Acidisarcina polymorpha: one gene and its partner. Each later gene encodes a partner of the first gene's protein in a complex. Links are inferred from orthologs where the notes say so. Each region holds a gene or a part of one and is shown on either strand. Other genes may lie near its edges.

Evidence for each region. The genes of interacting proteins can lie anywhere in the genome.
Region 2: the proteins of secY (region 1) and secA are in contact, whole or in part, in a crystal structure (PDB 3DIN), measured with the Thermotoga maritima proteins. The link is inferred for Acidisarcina polymorpha from one-to-one orthologs. Residues at the interface, in WP_004081795.1 of Thermotoga maritima: Glu108, Gly109, Glu110, Glu111, Ala236, Glu237, Arg238, Arg239, Ile240, Thr241, Ile242, Gln243, Tyr244, Ala245, Arg246, Arg247, Val248, Thr249, Gly250, Arg251, Arg252, Val253, Tyr254, Gly256, Ala257, Ser258, Thr259, Tyr260, Leu261, Pro262; in WP_004082002.1 of Thermotoga maritima: Glu261, Ala262, Arg263, Lys300, Ala301, Arg302, Thr303, Ile304, Ile305, Leu323, Tyr324, Asp325, Pro326, Val329, Ser330, Tyr333, Ile336, Lys340, Phe345, Val349, Glu363, Phe364, Tyr374, Ser375, Gly376, Gly377, Glu393, Ile395, Thr482, Ser483.

Annotation. Positions count from the first base shown.
Region 1 is NZ_CP030840.1:5,271,454-5,277,303, reverse strand. What follows is about bases 78-2,888. They hold secY (preprotein translocase subunit SecY), read right to left. Parts: upstream 2,277-2,888; coding sequence 879-2,276; downstream 78-878. Other genes in these bases: rplO (50S ribosomal protein L15), read right to left, coding at 2,328-2,795; ACPOL_RS22425 (adenylate kinase), read right to left, coding at 159-878; map (type I methionyl aminopeptidase), read right to left, coding at 78-155. In the rest of the region: more of map, read right to left, coding at 1-77; rpmD (50S ribosomal protein L30), read right to left, coding at 2,913-3,107; rpsE (30S ribosomal protein S5), read right to left, coding at 3,110-3,619; rplR (50S ribosomal protein L18), read right to left, coding at 3,669-4,025; rplF (50S ribosomal protein L6), read right to left, coding at 4,108-4,647; rpsH (30S ribosomal protein S8), read right to left, coding at 4,791-5,189; ACPOL_RS22385 (type Z 30S ribosomal protein S14), read right to left, coding at 5,306-5,491; rplE (50S ribosomal protein L5), read right to left, coding at 5,565-5,850. UniProt on the Escherichia coli protein: The central subunit of the protein translocation channel SecYEG. Consists of two halves formed by TMs 1-5 and 6-10.
Region 2 is NZ_CP030840.1:71,091-76,826, reverse strand. What follows is about bases 686-4,304. They hold secA (preprotein translocase subunit SecA), read right to left. Parts: upstream 3,925-4,304; coding sequence 886-3,924; downstream 686-885. Other genes in these bases: ACPOL_RS00370 (hypothetical protein), read right to left, coding at 4,183-4,304; ACPOL_RS00380 (DUF4062 domain-containing protein), read left to right, coding at 686-830. In the rest of the region: more of ACPOL_RS00380, read left to right, coding at 1-685; more of ACPOL_RS00370, read right to left, coding at 4,305-4,557; ACPOL_RS00365 (bifunctional riboflavin kinase/FAD synthetase), read right to left, coding at 4,592-5,584; ACPOL_RS00360 (MBL fold metallo-hydrolase), read right to left, coding at 5,588-5,736. UniProt on the Escherichia coli protein: Required for protein export, interacts with the SecYEG preprotein conducting channel.

The DNA.
Region 1 (5,850 bases):
AGTTCCTTAATCTTTGCCTCAGCTGCCTTTTCCAGATCCAGGGTGGTAGCACCGGCCCTGACCGCGCCGCGCACCGTATCCAGAACCTCACGAACCACCGCGCCGCTGCGGCGCATCTTCTCGATCTCCTGCAGCGTTTTAATCATGATCGCCATGCTCTATCGGCCCCTTAACCGCTTCACTGCGGCTAGGACTCCGGCAGTCACGGCATCTACCGGTTGATCTCCATCCAAATCAGCAAGCCGGTTCATTGCGCGGTAATGGGCAACGACCGGTTCAGTCTGCGCCTCGTAACTACGAAGACGCTCCGCGAAAACTTCTTCGGTGTCGTCTGAGCGCCGCTGCAGCGGAGTGCCGTCCAAATCGCAAAGCTCGTCAGTCTTCGGCGGCTGCAAGTAGACGTTGTAGATACTTCCGCAGGTTGGACAATTGCGCCGACCGGTAACTCGACGCACTAAATGAGTGTAATCGACTTTCAACTGAATGGCAACCACCGGCAGCGTATGGCACTCGCGCTCGAGAAAGGTATCCAGCCACGCGGCCTGCCCGATGGTGCGGGGGAAACCGTCGAGGACAAAACCTTGAACGCAGTCAGGCTCGCGGAGACGAACGGCGACCATCCGGTTCACCAGATCGTCTGAGACCAACTCGCCTCGACCCATGACCTGCTTCGCCAGCAGACCGAGTTCCGTTCCAGCGCTTACGTTGCCGCGGAGCAGGTCGCCGGTTGAGATCTGCGGAACATGCCAGGCGCTCATGATGACCTTGGCCTGGGTCCCTTTACCGACTCCAGGAGGTCCAACCAGCAGGATGGGGCCGGGAACAAAGGGTGTCCCGGACGCGGTCGCAACCGCACTTTCGGTGAGCTGCGTATCCACCTACCACGCCCGCCTTCCGCGTATCCGCCCACTTTTCGGAGAAAAGCCTTCGTAGTGCCGCATGATCAATTGCGACTCGACCTGGTTTGCTGTATCCATGGCTACGCCTACCACGATAAGCAGAGATGTACCTCCAAAATAGAAGTTCAGGTTGAGCCCGTGCGTGACCCAGGTTGGCAATCGCTCAAAGAACGGCCCGATCAACCACAGATCATTCAGGTGAATTCCGCTGATCAGGATCTGGGGGACAAGGGAGATGATGATGAGGTAAATTGCGCCGACGAGGGTGATGCGGGTCAACACGTCGTTGATGAAGTCGGAGGTGCGCTTCCCGGGACGGATGCCCGGAATGAATCCCCCGTACTTCCGCATGTTGTCAGCAATGTCGTCGGGGCGAAAGACAATCGAAATATAGAAATAGGCAAAGAAAATGATTGCGCCGATGTAGATCAGCTCATACCAGGGCTCGCCCGGATGCAGCGCATCGAATACCCTCGTGAGAAAGCCGCTGTTGCGAACAAAGCCAACGTTCGCAAAGAGCAGGGGCGCGGAGAGAACGGAGGCGGCGAAGATGACTGGCATCACGCCGCCAGAGTTGACCTTCAGCGGCAGGTGGGTCGACTGGCCACCCATCAACCGGCGGCCTACGATGCGCTTGGCGTACTGCACCGGGATGCGGCGCTCGCTACGCTCGACAAAGACAATGAAGGCCACGATCGCCACCATCGCAGCGACCAGCAAGATCAAGGCGGGCACGGTGAATGGTCCGAATGCCTGAGTACGCGCTTTCTCGACCAGATCCGCAATCCCGCGCGGTAGACCGACCACAATGCCAGCAAAGATCAGCAGGCTCATGCCGTTGCCGATGCCCCGGTCGGTGATCTGCTCGCCTAGCCACATAATGAATGCCGTGCCGGTGGTGAGAGTCAGCACTGTCATCAAAATAAAACCGGCGCCTGGATTGATGACAAATGGAACTCCGCCCGAACCGCGGTTCAGGGCAACGGCAATGGCGAAGGACTGGAAGATCGCCAGGATGACGGTGGTATAACGCGTCCACTGCGTGATTTTGCGGCGCCCGAGCTCACCTTCCTTCTGCAACTTGGCCAGGGGTTCATAGACGACCGTCAGCAACTGGAAGATGATCGACGCGGTGATGTACGGCATAATGCCGAGGGCAAAAACGGTCAGGCGGCGCAAGTTGCCGCCGCTGAACATGTCCACCAGCCCGAGTGCGCTGCCGCCCTGCTGGTTGAAGAACTGCGCCAGCACCTGCGGGTTCACCCCTGGAGTTGAAATGAAGCTGCCTAGCCGGTAAACCGCCAGCAACCCGAGGGTGAATAACACCCGTTTGCGGAGGTCGGGGATCTTAAAGATATTTGCGATTTTCTCAAACATAAATCGGCACTTCCAGCTACGATCTTGAACTTCCCCGGACCTCTTTGGCCACTAAGCAGGCGAGACTTCGATCTCACCGATCAGTACGGCTTTACCGCCGGCTTTCTCGATCTTCTCTTGCGCGGCCTTCGAAAACTTGTGCGCGTAGACGGTAATGGCGGCAGTCAATTCGCCGGTCGCCAAGACTTTGATCAGCTCACTGCGCTTTTTCAGCAGTCCATGTTGAACCAGCTTCTCGACAGTCAATTCGGGCTCGCCGAGTTCGGCGATGCGGTCAAGGTTCAGAACCGTATATTCGGTGCGGAAGATATTGGTGAATCCACGCTTAGGCAGACGGCGGTGAAGCGGCATCTGGCCGCCTTCAAAGCCCCGCATCATACGCGAACCGGAACGCGAACGCTGTCCCTTATGTCCGCGTGAAGAGGTCTTGCCCATGCCCGAACCCATACCGCGGCCCACGCGTTTCTTATTACTGTTCGCCTTCTTCGGCGCTCTTAAATTCGACAGATTTGTCGGCATTGTATTCCTCGCTCAACGCCGGCTGGCTTTTCATCCAACCGACTCGCTTGATTTTGGCGGCACTCTTCTGCCGCGAACTTGCTGGCTAGCTCACTTACTGACTGCTTACAGATAGTCCTATTCTACTATCCGGACAAGGTGCGGGATCCTTTTAACCATACCGCGCACCGAGGGGGTATCTTCGCGCTCGACGATCTGGTTCAGCCTGGTAAATCCGAGCCCCTTGACGACACTCTTGTGTTTAACCGGAGTGCAGATCATCGAACGGAAATATTGGATCTTCAGCATTGCCTTTGCTGGCGTCTCTGCCATGACTATAGCTCCTCAACTGTCTTGCCGCGCATCGCCGCCACATCGGCTTTATTGCGCAGCTGAATCAGGGCATCAAAGGTCGCCTTGATCACGTTATGCGGATTGGCGCTCCCCAGGCTCTTGGTAAGTACGTTTTGTACGCCTGCCGAGGTCATCACGGCGCGGACCGCGCCGCCCGCGATCACACCGGTACCATCGGGAGCCGGCTTCAACAGCACTTGTCCTGAACCATAGCGTCCGAGCACCTGGTGGGGAATGGTCGACTCGGTCAGGTTGACATGATGGAGGTTCTTCTTCGCCGATTCGATACCCTTGCGGATCGCCTGCGGGACCTCCTTCGCCTTGCCGGATCCATAGCCGACGACCCCTGCCGACGGATCGCCGATCACGACCAGCGCGGCGAACGACATATTTTTGCCGCCCTTGACCACCTTGGTCACACGATTGATGGCGACAACCTGGTCCTTCAGGTTATATTGCCCGGCATCCAATTTTTTCTTAAGCATTGCCATTCGCTTCCTGATTCCTTCTGGCCGGCACCCGCCGCGCCGAACCCGATAACTAAAACTCTAATCCCGACTCTCGGGCCGCATCGGCCAGCGCCTTGATTCGACCATGATATAAGTAGCCGCCCCGATCAAAGACGACCTTCTTAATGCCCTTCTCCTGCGCCCGCTCAGCGACCAGCTTGCCGACTTCCTTGGCAGCCGCGACATTGCCGCCGGTCTTGATCTTGGCCTGCACCGTCGATGCCGAAACCAGGGTTACACCCTGAGAGTCATCGATGACCTGCACATAGATATGGTTCAATGACCGATAGACGTTCAGTCGGGGACGTTCTGTCGTCCCCTCCAACTTTGCCCGGATGCGGTCGTGCACACGCTGCCGGATCGCATTTCTTTTTCTCTGCGGAATCATTCTCTTGTCTTCCTTCCTAAAAGCGGAGCCGCCCTACGGCACCGTTCGGTCTAGCCTGGTAATCCTAGACTCAGGCGCTTACTTACTTCGCACCGGTCTTGCCAACCTTCTTCTTCAGCTTTTCGTCGGCATAGCGCACGCCCTTATTCTTGTAAGGATCGGGCTTGCGCAGCGAACGCATGTCAGCCGCGACCTGGCCGACCTTCTGCCGATCTATGCCGCTTACCGTGATGCGGGTCTGCTTCGGATCGATGACGGCGGTAATGCCGGTCGGCAAAACAAACTCAATCGGATGCGAGTAGCCGAGCGTAAAGACGACGGTGTTCTTACCCTTTAACTCGACACGATAGCCAATCCCAACGATGTCGAGGTCCTTCGACCAGCCTTTGGTCACGCCTTCGATGGCGTTCGATACCAGAGCCCGGGTCAGACCGTGAATGGCCGCCTGCGAATCGTTATCCCGAGATGCCAAAACGAAACCATCTTTCGTCTCGAGCTTGATGCCCATCGGAATAGGCTGTTCGACCTTGCCCTTCGGCCCTTCTACCACAATCAGGTTTCCGTGCACGGCGTACTTGACACCGGCAGGCAACGGAATCGGCTTCTTTCCTATACGCGACATAGTTCAATCCTTCATGGCTTGCGAGTCCCGGAGGTCGTTTGCTTCAACCTCTTCGTTCCACTGCAGCCCGTGGCTATCCGCCACGTCAATCCCAAACTAAGTAACAACTGCGCCGAAGGCCGGTGCGCCTGGACGGCTAGTCCTCACCAGACTTCGCAGAGGATCTCGCCGCCTACGCGCTCGCGCCTTGCCTGCCTGCCGGTCATCACGCCACGCGGGGTGGTCATGATGCTGATTCCGAGACCACCTTGGACACGCTTAATCTCATCCCGGCCCACATAGACGCGGCATCCGGGACGCGAGACCCGGGCAAGATCGCGGATTGCTGCTTCGTTGTTCGCGCCATACTTCAGATAGACCCGAAGTACTGCCCGTCCGTCTTCCTCGGCTGCTTTGTAGTTGGCGATATAGCCCTCCTCTTTAAGGATGCGAGCTATCTCCGTCTTGAGCTTCGAGGCGGGAACATCGAGCTTCTGGTGACGGGCGCGTATCGAGTTGCGAATGCGGGTCAGAAAATCTGCTACTGGATCGGTCAAACTCATCGTCTCTCCTTCATCCCTCGTTCGCTCCGCGCTCGCTTGCACGGAGAACCAGCAGGAATGTCTTTGGCACCGCTATGGTGCAAACCGCGGCGCCTAATACAGGACCGCTGATACCACTACCAGGACGACTTGGTCACGCCTGGAATATCGCCGCGCAAGGCCAGCTGCCGGAAGCACAGGCGGCACAATCCAAATTTGCGCATATATGCGCGCGGCCGGCCGCAAAGCTTGCAGCGGTTATGCTGGCGCGATGAAAACTTGGGTTTACGAGCGTCCTTCACCCTCTTCGCTGTAGTTGACATGCTTCCTCTTAACTAAAGTTGCAGCGTTTCCGCCTAGTTCAAAATACGACGTAGCCCCGGTAAAACGCTTTGGCTACGCAGCCGCCCTAAAGGGAATGCCGAATTGCCGTAGCAGGGCGCGTGCCGAGTTATCATCGGGGGCGGAGGTCACAATCGTGATATTCATCCCCTTCAATTTATCCACCTTGGAGTAATCGATCTCGGCGAAGATCAGCTGGTCCCGCACGCCGATCGTGTAGTTTCCTCGGCCATCGAAGCTCTTGGTCGAGACGCCCTTGAAATCTCTGACGCGGGGCAGAGCCACAGAAACCAGGCGATCGAGAAACTCGTACATCGTGTCTCCGCGCAAGGTGACCATA
Region 2 (5,736 bases), 5.2 Mb from region 1 along the record:
TTAAGAGAAGACTTCAGGTATTTGTTTCCTCCACGTTCAGTGACTTGAAGGAAGAGCGGCAGGCGGCCGTCGAGGCTATTCTGTCGGCTGGGCACATTCCGGCTGGAATGGAGCTTTTCGCTGCGGGCGATGAGTCTCAAATGGACGTTATCAGGCAGTGGATTGATGAGTCGGATGTCTACTTATTGATTCTCGGTGGCCGTTACGGGAGCGTCGAACCTAAGACCGAAAAGAGCTACACGCAGCTCGAATATGAATACGCACTTGAGTCAGGAAAGCCACTTTTCGCCTGCGTCGTAAATGAAGCCGCGATAGAAGGACGCGTGAAGGCGAATGGTAGGAGTGTCATCGAGACGGAAAACCCGCAACAACTAAAGCAATTTCGCGCTGATGTTCTGACGCGAGTCGTGAAGTTCTGGGAAGACACCAAGGACATCAAGATCGCGATCGCAGAAAAGCTCTCTGACTTCGCTCGACGAGAGGATCTGGTGGGCTGGGTGCGCCCAGAAAACGTAAATGTAGGAGCGCTGGCGGATGAGATTGCGCGTTTGAGTAAAGAGAATGCAGATTTACGTGCCGAGTTGAAGAAGTGGGCGGCAGAGGGCTCCGGGAATATCAGTTTTGATGAAATGCGGAAACTCTTAGCTGCTAAGGGACTCCTGGACTTTCTAGAGCGCTCTCGTTTGCAGCTAGGCCTTAATGGAATGACGGCATCGACCGGTGAGCAGCAACGAAATTGCCCTGAATTGTGTATTCTGGGGCTAATCACGACAGTCGCCATAGGCCACCCGCAACGTTACTCGCTAACGGAGCAGGACGCGGTTTTCTGAATCGGCTAGAGGTTGAGAAGTTAAAATCCCTGTCTTAGCTCTAAGGTCCGTCTTTCTACGCTTCCGCCCCATGGCACTTCTTGTATTTCTTTCCCGATCCGCAAGGGCAGAGATCGTTCCTCCCGACCTTTTCCCCGGTCCGGCGCTGGGCTACTTCGGAGCCGTTGCCGTTGGTTCCGGCCATTCTTGCCTGGTCGAGTTCGCGCTTCTTTTTGCGTTGGAACTCGGCCTCGATCTGGTCAATGGTGGTCGACGGCTGGCGAGTGGGGATCGGCACTGGAGAGGAAACAGCCGACCGGGCTGGCTGGACTGGCTGTGCGCCTACCGGTCTCTCGGCCACAGCGACTGCACCGCCCTGCGGCTCGAGCGCCGGACGGGAAGCAGAACTCGCAGCCGGCGCGGGTACGTTGATGACCGGGCGGGGACGGTTGCCAATCTGCACCGGCTGGCCGTCGGGTCCGATGATCTGCATCAGGAAGAGGAAGCGTACAGTGTCTTCCTGGAAGCGGTTCATCATCGATTCGAACATATCGAACGACTCGCGCTTGTAGGCGACGAGCGGATCCTGCTGGGCGTAGCCGCGAAGTCCGATGCCTTCCTTCAGGTGGTCCATCGACAACAGATGGTCTTTCCACAGACCATCGAGGACGCTCAGCATGATCATACGTTCGTGATAGCGCATCGCCGGCTCACCAATGATCTGTTCCTTGGCGGCATAGTGTTCCTTCAGTTTCTCGAAGAGCGTCTCGCCGAGTTCATGGCGATTCATCTGGGCGATGTCGATCTCTTCGGCTTCGAGATTGAGGCCAAACTGCGTAGCGAGCCGCTCCTTGATGCCGTTGAGGTTCCACTGATCGGGATGAAGTTTCTCCGGAGCGAACTCGTCGAGCATAATGCTGAGCAGGTTCGCAACGTAATCTTCGACGATGAGTTCCTTCTGATCGAGCCCTTTAAGCAGCGAGTTGCGCAGACCATAAACCGCTTCGCGCTGCTTGTTCATAACGTCGTCATACTCAAGAAGGTGCTTGCGAGACTCGAAGTTCTGGGCCTCGACTGCCTTTTGCGCGGCCTCAATGCGGCTGGAGATCATCTTCGACTCGATGGGTACGCCTTCTTCCATCCCAAGCCGTTGGAGCAGGGTTGAGACCCACTCCTTGGCGAAGATGCGCATTAGGTCGTCTTCGAGCGAGAGATAGAAACGAGACGAGCCGGGATCGCCTTGCCGGCCGGCACGGCCGCGAAGCTGGTTATCTATCCGGCGGCTCTCGTGTCGTTCGGTGCCGAGGATGTGCAAGCCGCCGGCTTCAATCACAGCGTCGTGATCTTTGGCAGAAGCAGCGGCGTGGATGGCGTAAGTTTTATCCCAATTCTCTTGGGTGGTTTCAAACTCCTGGCCCTCGTAGTAGAAGCGGAACATGCCGCTTGCCGCGGTCGGGTTGATTGCTCCTTCAGCAACGCTGATGGCGCGGGCAAGTCCTTTCTTGACCAGGTCGCGTTTAGCGACAAATTCAGCGTTGCCGCCGAGCAGAATATCGGTACCTCGGCCGGCCATATTGGTGGCGATGGTGACCTTCCCGTGCTGTCCCGCCTGGGCGACGATTTCTGCTTCCCGCTCGTGGAACTTTGCATTGAGCACGACGTGCTTCACCCCTTTGCGCTGCAGGATGCTTGAGAGCAGCTCGGATTTTTCAATCGAAGTCGTCCCGACGAGCACCGGCTGCTTGGCTTCGTGTAATTTCTCGATCTCATCGGCGACCGCGAAGTACTTTTCCTTGGCTGTCCGGAAGACGACGTCGGGGTTTTCGAGACGGCGCATCGGCTTGTTGGTCGGAATGACGACGATATCGAGCTTGTAGATCTTGTCGAACTCGGTGGCCTCCGTTTCGGCGGTGCCGGTCATGCCAGCCAGCTTTTTATACAGCCTGAAATAGTTTTGAAAGGTAATGGTGGCGAGCGTCTGGTCTTCCTTACGGATGGAGACCCCCTCCTTCGCCTCGACTGCCTGATGGAGGCCATCGGACCAGCGGCGACCGGCCATCAAACGCCCGGTGAATTCGTCGACGATGATGACTTCGCCGTCTTTGACAACGTATTGGACGTCACGCCGGTAGAGCGAGTGGGCCTTAATCGCTGTCTCGACATGATGCTTGAGGCTCCAGTTCTCGACGTCGGCGATGTTGCCGATGCCGAGCAGCCGCTCCACTTTCTCCCAGCCCTCATCGCTGACCGTAATGGAGCGGTGTTTTTCATCGACAACGTAGTCGCCGGTCAATATCTTGGTTTCGCCCTGCTCGATCTCTTCGCCGAGTTCCAGCTCGGGAATGATTTTGTTCACCCGCACGTAGTTGTCAGTGGTTTGATCGGTGGGACCGCTGATAATGAGCGGAGTGCGGGCCTCGTCAATAAGGATGGAGTCGACTTCGTCGACGATCGCGTAGTAATGGCCGCGCTGTACGCAGTCAGAGATATCGAACTTCATGTTGTCGCGAAGGTAGTCGAAGCCGAACTCGTTGTTGGTCCCGTAGGTGATGTCGGAAGCATAAGCGGCGCGGCGCTGGCTGTCGTCCAGGTCGTGGACGATGACACCGACGGTGAGGCCTAGGAACTCGTAGATCTTGCCCATCCACTCGGCGTCGCGCTTTGCCAGGTAGTCATTGACCGTCACGACGTGAACGCCGTGTCCGGCCAGAGCGTTCAAATAGCAGGAGAGCGTGGCGACCAGGGTCTTGCCTTCACCGGTCCGCATTTCGGCGATCTTGCCCTGGTGAAGCACCATGCCGCCGATCAATTGCACGTCGAAGTGACGCATGTTGAGGATGCGTCGTCCAGCCTCGCGAACTACTGCGAAGGCCTCCGGCAGGAGCTCGTCAAGCGCGGCCTTCTCCCCGGCGACAATATCTTCCTCATCGGTCAGCCCTTCAACTTTCGCCCGGATGCGGTTCTTGAACTCCTGAGTCTTGGCGCGAAGCTCTTCATCAGAGAGCCTTTGCAACTCCGGCTCGAGAGCGCGGATGGTCTCGACCATAGGCAGCAGTCGCTTGACCACCCGATCATTATTGGTGCCGAAGACTTTCGTCAGTACATTTCCGATCACTGTGATACTTCCTTGGGCCGTGTTTCGGCTGGGAGTTTGCCTGCGGCGCGAAGGCCGGCGAGACGCAACCTTCTCTTAGTTTATTCGAGTCTGGGAGGGAAGTGCGATGGGATGTGGCGAACGCGGCGGGAAATGCGATTATTTCATGAGAAGCACAGATGGCGTTAGGCACTGCAAATCAGCTTTGGGGGGGCCTTTTCTGAAGGAAAAGGGGCCGCCGAGGTCGGTTCTTCACATTCCAACAACAATACTTCTGCTCTAACTCTGCTTCTCGATGTTATCGAGGCGGGCATCATGCTGTCCGAGGGTCCGATAGAACTGCTCGAATTCGCGATGCATTTCACTGCGGAGGTTGGCGAGGTCGCCGCGCACATCCTTAATTTCGGTGCGCACGTCCCTGATTTCGTTACGCACATCCCTCATTTCACTGCGCACGTCCCCAAGTTCACTGCGTACATCCTGAATTTCGTTACCTACGACCTTAATTTCTTCGCGAACGTCCTTGAAGTTGTTCTCGAGACGGTCCAATCGGCCGTCCAGGCGCGTCTCCACACGGACTAAAGCCTGATTATTGAAGAAGATTCCACCCAGGATCGTGATCAGCGGTACTCCAACAACAATGACGTCGTGCATGTTGTGTTTCCCTTTTGACCGAGTATAGAGGACTTCAAGAAGAAATTCGGGCTCGGAAGCCGGTACGGGAAGGTGGAGTGCTGTTTTGGAGCAGGTCCGCCAGATGCAAATAACGTTGAGCTTTGGCGACATCCTGCATGATCTGGTGTTTGAGGGCTTCCGGAGAAGGAAATTTGCGCTCTTCGCGGAGGCGATGGATAAAAGTCAGCTCGAGAGGAGTTTCCGGGAGCAGGTTGACTGGGTGAAAGTTCAAGAGATAGCTCTCAACCGCATAGGAATCTTCGCCGAAGGTGGGCCGAGTGCCGGCGTTGGTGACCGCATCGAACTCCTCTTCGCCGATCTTCATCCGGGTCACGTAGACGCCGTCGGCGGGAAGAAGTTCGTCATAGGGCGCAAGGTTGATGGTCGGAACGGTCAGGCGGCGGCCGATGGCGCGGCCTGAGGCCGGCGTGGAATGGATGCTAAAGGGACGTCCGAGGAGGGCGCGGGCGAGCGTCATGTTCCCGCTCTGGATCGCTTCGCGTACCCTGCTGCTACTGACCTGAATGCCGCGAATGTAGCGGGGGGAGAAGATCTGCACGCGGAAGCCTTGATCGTGGCCGAGCGCTATCAAGTCGGCGGCCTGAGACTGGGCGCGATAGCCGAAGCGGAAGTTATCGCCCTCATGAACTTCGGCGGCGTGGAGAGCGTCACGGAGGACGGCAGCGACAAAATCCGGACCGGACATCTTGCAAAGCTCATCATTGAAAGGGAGCACCAGGGTCGCGTCGATCCCAGAGGCACGAAGCAATTCCAGACGTTCCGTCATTGGCGTGATCAGCTTGGGAGCGCCGATCGGCCGAAGTAAACGGGACGGATGAGGATCGAAAGTGACGGCCACGGATTTTGCGGATAGCTCGTGTGCGCGGCGGCTAATCTCCGCAAGCAGCCATTGGTGGGCGCAGTGAACTCCGTCGAAGTTGCCGATGCTGACCACTGTCGGGCCGAAGCTGGACGGAATCTCGGGGAGAGCGCGAAAGATATCCATGATTCAGAGCTCAACGGGGATGATAAGGCCGTCATAGGCGAGACGTATGTGCGGAGGCAATTTAGCGTCGATCTCGGCGTGGAGGATTTCGTGCGACATGTGAGTGAACCAGGCCTGACGCGCTCCGATCTTGTCGACCCAAGCGATGGCTT